DNA from 2 places in the Kluyvera huaxiensis genome. Region 2 is predicted to be linked to the other one. Evidence: predicted binding sites of a transcription regulator. Region 2 holds the regulator's gene; the other holds the start of a gene.
What was found. The regulator PurR, encoded in region 2, represses purine synthesis genes. The targets are predictions, from matches to a motif close to CANGCAAACGTTTGCNTG.
Positions count from the first base shown of each region.

Region 1: the regulator PurR is predicted to act here: its motif matches at 2,198-2,215, upstream of purL (phosphoribosylformylglycinamidine synthase).

Region 1 is NZ_JBEFLV010000002.1:33,592-38,586, reverse strand. It holds gene purL (phosphoribosylformylglycinamidine synthase) at 1-2,122, opposite strand, end outside; gene mltF (membrane-bound lytic murein transglycosylase MltF) at 2,368-3,897, shown strand; gene tadA (tRNA adenosine(34) deaminase TadA) at 3,899-4,447, opposite strand; gene yfhb (phosphatidylglycerophosphatase C) at 4,481-4,995, opposite strand, start outside.
Region 2 is NZ_JBEFLV010000001.1:69,972-74,966, reverse strand. It holds gene ABOC97_RS00410 (MFS transporter) at 1-345, opposite strand, end outside; gene cydH (cytochrome bd-I oxidase subunit CydH) at 506-595, opposite strand; gene purR (HTH-type transcriptional repressor PurR) at 889-1,914, shown strand; gene punR (DNA-binding transcriptional activator PunR) at 1,931-2,842, opposite strand; gene punC (purine nucleoside transporter PunC) at 2,954-4,147, shown strand; gene cfa (cyclopropane fatty acyl phospholipid synthase) at 4,444-4,995, shown strand, end outside.

The DNA of each region.
Region 1 (4,995 bases), on a different contig from region 2:
AGTCCAGCAGCGCCACCGGCGCACGTTCGCCAAGCGCCATCGCTTCACCGTAGTAGCTATCGAGGCTAGCGGTGGTCACAGCGCAGTTCGCCACCGGGATCTGCCATGGGCCAACCATCTGATCGCGTGCAACCATACCGGTAACAGTACGGTCGCCGATGGTCACGAGGAAGGTTTTCTCGGCCACCGTTGGCAGGTGCAGCACGCGGTTTACCGCATCGGCCAGGGAGATATTTTCCCGCGCCAGCGCTTCACCTTTCGCCTTCAGCGTCTGGACGTCACGGGTCATTTTCGGCGTTTTGCCTAGCAGCACGTCGAGTGGCAGATCGATAGGTTGATTGTCGAAATGACGGTCATTCATGGTCAGATGCTGTTCTTCGGTGGCTTCGCCGATAACCGCATAAGGCGCGCGCTCGCGTTTACACAGCTCTTCAAACAGCGGCAACTGGTCAGCAGCGACCGCCAGCACGTAGCGCTCCTGGGATTCGTTACACCAGATTTCCAGCGGGCTCATGCCTGGTTCATCGCTAAGAATGTCACGCAGTTCGAATTTACCACCGCGTCCACCATCGCTTACCAGTTCCGGCATGGCGTTAGACAAGCCGCCCGCGCCGACATCATGGATAAACAGAATTGGGTTCGCATCCCCCAACTGCCAGCAACGGTCGATAACTTCCTGGCAACGGCGTTCCATTTCTGGGTTATCGCGCTGTACGGAAGCAAAATCAAGGTCGGCATCAGACTGGCCGGAGGCCATGGAAGAAGCCGCGCCGCCGCCCAGACCGATGTTCATTGCCGGGCCGCCGAGGACGATCAGTTTTGCACCGACAACGATCTCGCCTTTCTGCACGTGATCGGCGCGAATGTTGCCGATCCCACCGGCCAGCATCACCGGCTTATGGTAACCGCGCAGCTCTTCGCCGTTGTGGCTGTTAACCTTCTCTTCGTAGGTACGGAAGTAGCCGGTCAGCGCCGGACGACCAAATTCGTTGTTAAACGCAGCGCCGCCCAGCGGGCCATCGGTCATGATATCCAGTGCGGTAACGATACGATCCGGTTTACCGAAATCTTCTTCCCACGGCTGTTCAAAGCCTGGGATACGCAGGTTAGATACCGAGAAGCCCACCAGCCCCGCTTTTGGCTTCGCACCGCGTCCGGTTGCGCCTTCATCGCGGATTTCACCGCCGGAGCCGGTTGCAGCACCCGGCCACGGAGAGATCGCCGTCGGGTGGTTGTGAGTTTCGACCTTCATCAGAATATGCGCTGGCTCCTGATGGAAATCGTAGCGGCCAGTTGCATAGTCGGCAAAGTAGCGGCCAACCTCAGAACCTTCCATCACCGCGGCGTTATCTTTATAGGCTGACAGCACATGTTCCGGCGTGGTTTCGAAGGTATTTTTAATCATTTTAAACAGCGACTTCGGCTGTTTTTTACCATCGATAATCCAGTCGGCGTTGAAGATTTTGTGGCGACAGTGCTCGGAGTTCGCCTGGGCGAACATATACAGTTCGATGTCGTTCGGGTTGCGCCCCAGTTTGCTAAATGCGTCCTGCAGATAGTCGATTTCATCATCGGCCAGCGCCAGGCCAAGACGGATGTTGGCATCAATCAGCGCCTGACGCCCCTGCCCCAGCAAATCAACGCTGGCAACCGGTGCCGGTTGATGATGAGCAAACAGTTTTTCCGCGTCCTGCAGGGAGGCAAATACGCACTCCATCATACGGTCGTGCAGTTCTGCGGCGACGGCATTCACTTGTTCAGCGGTCAGACTCGCGGCATCAATATAGTACGCCACGCCGCGTTCCAGACGCAGAACCTGCGGCAGGCCACAGTTGTGAGCGATGTCGGTAGCTTTCGAAGACCAGGGGGAGATAGTGCCAGGGCGGGGAGTGACGAGCAGCAGTTTGCCGGTAGGCGTATGGCTGTTGAGATTTGGGCCATACTGCAACAGTCGCTCAAGTCGGGCCCGCTCTTCTTCGGTCAGCGGCGCTTCCAGGTCAGCAAAATGGACATACTCGGCGTAAATATTGCTTACCGGGAGGTTGGCTGCCTGAAAACGCGTCAGCAGCTTGTTAATGCGAAATGCAGACAGTGCAGGCGAACCACGCAGAATTTCCATCATAAGTCTCTCGTCTTCTCAGCTTTCAGTGTGCGCAATGGGGGAGAACGGGCGCTATTATAGAGAATCCTGCGCCCTGACGAAACCGTTTGCGTCGAAATAAAATCATTGCCGCGCTTTACCAATAGATGTGACTCACTTCTCGAATCAGTTGCCAACTGGCGTAATGTTAAGCAAAATGCCGCTCAATCTGTAGCAAACCTTAGTGTCGTCAGGGATAACTTTTAACATCTCAGCGAATTAACTATTTGAAAAAACTAAAGATTAATTACCTGCTCATCGGCGTTGTGACGCTGTTGCTGGCAGCGGCCCTGTGGCCATCTATTCCCTGGTTTGGCAAACCAGAAAACCGAATCGCCGCGATCAAAGAGCGGGGGGAGCTGCGCGTCAGTACCGTGCTCTCGCCGCTGACCTATAGCACCTTTAATGATAAAGATATCGGCCTCGACTACGAGCTGGCTCAGCAGTTTGCTGACTACCTTGGCGTGAAGCTGAAAATTACCGTACGCCAGAACATCAGCCAGCTTTTCGATGACCTCGATCACGGCAACGCCGATATGCTGGCCGCAGGGCTGGTCTATAACAGCGAGCGGAGCAAAAACTATCAGCCCGGCCCCACCTATTACTCCGTTTCGCAGCAGATGGTTTACCGTGTCGGAAACACGCGCCCGCGTAATCTGAGCAACGTCACCGCCGATAAGCTCACCGTAGCGCCGGGTCAGGTGGTGATTAGCGATCTGCAAAGCTTAAAAGAAACGAAGTACCCCGACCTCTCATGGACCGTTGATGAAAAACGCGGTTCGGTAGATCTGATGCAGGCGGTGATCGACGGTAAGCTGGACTACACCATTGCCGACTCGGTCGCCATCGGTCTGTTCCAGCGCGTACACCCGGAACTGGCGGTGGCGCTGGATATCACCGACGAGCAGCCGGTCACCTGGTTTAGCCTTCAGGACGATGACAATACGCTCTCTGCGGCGATGCTCGACTTCTTCAATAATATGAATGAAGACGGTACCCTCGCTCGCCTGGAGGAGAAGTATCTCGGGCATGGCGACGATTTTGACTATGTCGATACCCGCACGTTCCTGCGCGCAGTGGATAACGTGCTGCCCGATCTGCGGCCGTTATTTGAAAAGTACGCCAGCGAAATAGACTGGAAGCTGCTGGCCGCCATCTCTTATCAGGAGTCTCATTGGGACCCGCTAGCCACCTCACCCACCGGGGTACGCGGGTTGATGATGCTGACCCGAAATACCGCCCAGAGCCTGGGACTGAGCGACCGTACCGACACTGAGCAGAGCATTAGCGGCGGCATGCGCTATATCCAGGATATGATGACCAAAGTGCCGGAGAGCGTTCCGCAGGAAGAGCGGATCTGGTTTGCACTGGCGGCTTATAACATGGGCTACGCTCATATGCTTGACGCCCGGGCGCTTACCGCCAAGCAAAAAGGCAATCCGGACAGCTGGGCTGACGTTAAACAGCGCCTGCCGCTACTAAGCCAGAAGCCATGGTACAGCAAGCTAACCTACGGCTATGCGCGCGGGCACGAGGCCTACACCTACGTCGAAAATATCCGTAAGTATCAGATTAGCCTGGTCGGTTATTTGCAGGAAAAAGAGAAGAAGGCAACGGATGAGATGGCGATAGCGCAGGCTTATCCGGCGGTATCCGCAGATGAGCTAAATCGGAATCACTACAGCCTGTTCTCATTTATACCGTCACCGAATCAAAACGACGCGGTGTCGTTTTTAATGTCACGGCATAAAAAATAAGCTATTGGGCCGCGGGGGGATTCGCTTTCGTGGCCTGCTTCAGCGTTTTTTGCTGCTGACGACGGTAGCGGAAAAAATCGCTCAGCATGCCAGAACACTCGTCGGCCAGCACCCCTTCGGTAAATTCAATCCGGTGATTCATTCCAGGGTGATGCAGCACGTCGATTAATGACCCCGCCGCACCGGTTTTCGCATCGCGGGCGCCAAACACCAGATGCCCAATCCGGCTGTGGACCATCGCCCCGGCGCACATCACGCAGGGTTCCAGCGTCACATACAGCGTGGTATCAATCAGACGATAGTTTTGCAACACCAAACCGCCCTGACGCAGTGCCATGATTTCCGCATGCGCGGTTGGGTCATGGCGGCCAATCGGACGGTTCCAGCCCTCACCAATCACCTGGTTGTTATGTACCAATACCGCACCCACCGGCACCTCGCCCTCTTCCCAGGCGCGTTTGGCCAGCATGAGCGCATGGCGCATCCAGTATTCATGGTTTAGTTCAATGTCGGACAACGTGAAGACTCCAGATGATAAAACGCCGCGCATTATACACAAAATCCGCCAAAGCGCAGCGCCCGCTTATTCCAGCTGTTCAAGCTCACCGCGCGGCGTCACCCGCCAGCGATGCTCACAGAAAAAGAGTAGCGGGTTATCCTGCTTGCTGTCGCTGTATCCGCTATATAAACGTAGCGGTGCGCCAAGACGTTGCTCCAGTTGTACCACTTTCTCATGCCCCAGGCAGCGGACTGATAACACGCGGCCACCGAACCCACGCTGCATCTGGCTGCCAATCAGGTTCACCCGGGCCATCCACGGTACATCGACGTAGGCACGTTCGACCAGCGTCTGCGGCGAGCCGGTAATCAGCCAGACATCGGCATCCTCACGGCTCAGGTAGCTGTCTAAGCGCTGCTGCACCACGGGAAATGGCGTCACCGTAGCGCGAAACCAGTCGATAAAATTCTCTTCCAGCGTGTTTAACGTCGCTTCCCGGCGGGCAAACGTACAACCCCAAAGCAGCACACTCATCGGCCAGCGTGCCGCGCGTCCTTTTATCAGCATTGCAGCACCGATAATAGGCAACAGTGGCACAA
Region 2 (4,995 bases):
CGATCCCAGACCGAAGAACGCTCCGTGGTTGAGACTGGTAATAATGCGCGACAGCATCAGGGTGGTATAGTCCGGCGAAATAGCCGACAGCACGTTGCCCAGCGTAAAAATGGCCATCAGGAAGATCAGAGCGTTACGACGGCCGCGATGGGACAACAGCAGCGTCATCAGCGGCGCACCGACCATAACCCCTACCGCATAGGCGCTGATCAGCATTCCGGCCGCCGGTATGGAGACGTCAACGCCTTTCGCAATAACGGGCAGCAGCCCCATCGGTGAGAACTCTGTGGTACCAATACCAAATGCCCCGATAGCTAACGCTAGTAAGGGAAAGTTAATTTTCATGCAATGACTCCGTTTAGCCGCAGTCTGGACGCGGCCTGGCAACATAGTGCAAAAGCATGACATCAATCACAGAAAAACAGAAGTGTACAAAACTGCAAAAGATTATTGCGAAATGAGTAACAATCAGTCGTGAGGGAGCGGATGCCCCCTCACTGGGGAATTAATGCAAAATAGCGGTAAAACCTGCAGCGACGATCAGAGCCAGCGCAATAACGGTCGTACAGAGAGACAGTTTAAGATCGGTACTCATCAATTTTTCTCCTTTTGATTACCACAGTAAAACTGCGTTTAATCATTTTTGCACAGTTAATCGTAAAAATCTTCACAGATTTAGCAGGATGTTTGTTTTTGCTCTTCCACTTTGCGCCAGGATAAGTCAAAATTCGACGCTTATTTATGAGCGTACCGGCCATTGACCCCCTCCTGTCGTCCTGTATCGTTTCCCGGCGAATCACAATCACTAAGATTGTGCCAGGGTGTGTGAAGGCAAACGTTTTCCTTTCGATTTTATCAGGGGCAGGCCAGGGTCTGGAGTGAGATGGAATGGCAACAATTAAAGATGTAGCGAAGCGCGCAAACGTTTCCACTACAACCGTATCACATGTAATTAACAAAACGCGTTTTGTCGCTGAAGATACGCGCGAAGCCGTGTGGGCGGCTATCAAAGAGCTGCATTACTCACCGAGCGCCGTTGCCCGTAGCTTGAAGGTCAATCACACCAAATCGATTGGTTTGCTGGCCACCAGCAGCGAGGCCGCCTACTTTGCCGAAATTATCGAAGCCGTTGAGAAAAACTGCTTTGAGAAAGGCTATACCCTGATTCTCGGCAACGCGTGGAACAATCTAGAAAAGCAGCGCGCTTATCTGTCGATGATGGCGCAAAAACGCGTCGATGGCCTGCTGGTCATGTGCTCTGAGTATCCAGAACCCCTGCTGACTATGCTCGAAGAGTATCGTCACATTCCTATGGTGGTGATGGACTGGGGTGAAGCTAAAGCTGATTTTACCGATTCGGTTATCGATAACGCCTTTGAAGGCGGCTATATGGCTGGTCGTTACCTCATCGAGCGCGGCCATCGCGATATTGGCGTGATCCCTGGCCCACTGGAGCGTAACACCGGCGCAGGTCGTCTGGCGGGCTTCATGAAGGCAATGGAAGAAGCGCTGATCAACGTCCCGGCTAGCTGGATTGTTCAGGGCGACTTTGAGCCCGAGTCAGGCTATCGCGCGATGCAGCAGATTCTGTCTCAGCACCCGCGCCCTACCGCCATCTTCTGCGGCGGTGATGTGATGGCGATGGGTGCGCTCTGCGCCGCCGATGAGATGGGGCTGCGCGTGCCGCAGGATATTTCACTCATCGGTTACGATAACGTGCGCAACTCCCGCTTCTTTACGCCGGCGCTGACCACCATTCACCAGCCAAAAGATTCGCTCGGTGAAACGGCCTTCAATATGCTGATGGACCGTATCGTCAGCAAGCGCGAAGAGTCGCAGTCGATTGAGGTGCATCCACGCCTTATCGAGCGTCGCTCCGTGGCCGACGGCCCGTACCGCGACTACCGCCGTTAATTTTCCAACGGACGCCTTACACGGGCGTCCGCAACCACTCCTCGTTTAACGTCTCACTGTCCCCCAGATACTCCAGCAGCCAATTTAATGCTGGCGAAGCTTCGCTTTGCTGCCAGGTCACACAGCAAGCCGCATCCGGGAAGGGATTTTCCAGCGTCAACGCCACCCACTCCCCGCTATCCAGCCACGGCTGCGCCCGATGTCCGGGGACCATTGCGGCACACAGCCCTGCTGAAATGCAGGTTTCCGAGGATTCCCAGTCCGGTACTACCACCCTCTTTTGGTTATCCAGCAGCCAGGTCGTACGTTTGGGTAATGAACGCGAGGTATCTTCGCGCACCAGCGATGGCCAGTTGCGCAACACTTCATCGCTAAGCGGGCCTTCCATCTTCGCCAGAGGATGGGAGCTCGCCACCACGCAGTGCCAGTTCAGCATGCCCATATCGCGAAAAGCAAAGCGCCCACCGACCGGAATGGCCTGGGTGGCGCCAATCGCTAATTCCACGCGTCCATCAGCCAGGGCGTCCCACACGCCGTTGAACACTTCCTGAAAAACAATCAGTTCAACATCGTTAAAATGACGGTAAAAATCGACAATCAGCTGGCGGGTACGTTCCGGTTTAACGATATTATCGACGGCAATGGCTAACTGCCCGCGCCAGCCGTTAGCAATCTGCTGGCATTGCTGGCGCGTGATCTGCATTTTTTTGATGACAGAGCGCCCTTCCTTTAAAAACCATGCTCCCGCGGGCGTTAATTCAACATCCCGATGGCGTCGTTCAAACAGCGGGACCGCCAGCCACTCTTCAAGCTGACGCACCGTATAGCTAACCGCTGAAGGCACCCGGTGCAGCTCCTGCGCTGCCGCGCTAAAACTACCATTACGGGCTACCGCATCAACCACTTCCAGAGAATATTCAGACCACATTTTTTGCCTGCAAAAAATTTGAACCCATGACTCAAATATTAGCGTTTCACAACCGCTATTGCACTCTCTACACTCTGCCGGACTATTTACTAACGATAAAAAGGGCGATTTATGCAACCTGGGAAAGGATTTTTAGTCTGGCTCGCGGGACTCAGCGTGCTGGGCTTTTTGGCGACCGATATGTACCTGCCAGCCTTCGCGGCCATTCAGGAAGACCTGCAAACGCCGGCATCCGCAGTGAGTGCCAGCCTGAGTCTGTTCCTCGCGGGTTTCGCGATAGCGCAACTGCTGTGGGGGCCACTGTCTGACCGCTATGGCCGTAAACCTATTCTGTTGGCGGGTTTAACCATTTTCGCCATTGGTTGTCTGGGGATGCTGTGGGTACGCGATGGCACCACACTGCTGGTGCTGCGCTTTGTGCAAGCGGTCGGCGTCTGTGCCGCAGCTGTCACCTGGCAGGCGATGGTCACTGACTACTATCCAGCGCATCGTACCAATCGAATTTTTGCCACCATCATGCCGCTGGTTGGGCTTTCCCCTGCGTTAGCCCCGCTGCTTGGCAGCTGGCTGTTGGCGCACTTTGACTGGCAGGCTATCTTTGCCACCCTGTTCATCATCACCTTGGTGCTGATGCTGCCAGCGCTGCGCCTGAAACCTGCGCACAAAAAGAATGCCACCAGCGAAGAGAAATTAACCTTTATGCGCCTGCTGCGCAGCAAAGACTATCGCGGCAACGTACTGATTTATGCGGCCTGTTCCGCCAGCTTCTTTGCGTGGCTCACCGGCTCACCGTTTATCCTGCATGAAATGGGCTATAGCCCAACCGTGATTGGCCTGAGCTACGTACCGCAGACCATCGCCTTCCTGGTGGGCGGCTACGGCTGTCGCGCAGCGCTACAAAAATGGCAAGGTTCGCAGCTTCTGCCATGGTTGCTGGTACTTTTCGGTGTTAGCGTGATAGCAACCTGGGCCGCTGGTCTGGTAGAAAACGTCTCTCTGACCGCATTGCTGATTCCATTCTGCGTGATGGCTATCGCCAACGGCGCTATCTATCCGATCGTTGTTGCTCAGGCACTGAAGCCTTTCCCACAGGCCACCGGCCGTGCCGCGGCGTTACAAAATACGCTGCAGCTGGGTCTGTGCTTCCTGGCAAGCCTTGCGGTTTCCACGCTGATAGCCACCCCGCTGCTGACCACCACCTGCGTAATGCTGGCCACCGTGCTACTAGCAGGTATGGGTTACGTTATGCAACGCGCAGCTCGTCGTGAAGAATGCTCGACTAAACACTCCACTTCCCACGCGTAATCATCACGCATATCAATGCCATAAGGCATAGTTAGGACGCTAAGTTTTTTATTGAATCAACTAACTTAGCGTCCTATACTGGATCGGCATCACATAATTAATATACATTGGACTTATTGAGCGGCGGCAGGATGCCACCCGTTAAACCATGGACAGGCTTTCGGCAAGGGGTTCTTCCCTTTCCTTATGCTACGTCGGATAGCAGGCTCACGAATTTTTCGTGACATTTCTCACAACCAGAAAAAAGCGTCTACGCTGTTTTAAGGTTCTGATCATCAGGTCGGGATGGAGAAGCTATGAGCTCATCGTGTATAGAAGAAGTAAACGTACCGGATGATGACTGGTATCGTATCGTTAGCGAGCTGCTGAGCCGAGCTGACATTGAAATCAACGGCAATGCACCCTGCGATATACAGGTCAAAAATCCACAGTTTTTTAAACGAGTATTGCAAGAAGGTTCACTCGGCCTTGGCGAAAGTTATATGGATGGTTGGTGGGAATGCGACCGTCTGGATCTCTTTTTCGACCAGGTGCTGCGTGCAGGATTAGAAAACCAACTCCCCCATCACTTTAAAGATACGCTCCGCATTGCGGGCGCACGCTTATTCAATTTGCAAAGCCGAAAACGCGCCTGGCAGGTCGGGAAAGAACACTACGATCTCGGCAACGATCTGTTCACCCGTATGCTTGACCCTTATATGCAATACTCCTGCGGTTACTGGAAAGATGCGCAAACGCTGGAAGAAGCGCAACAGGCTAAACTGGAATTGATTTGCCAGAAACTGCAGCTGCAACCCGGTATGCAGGTGCTGGATATTGGCTGCGGCTGGGGTGGGCTGGCGGCGTAT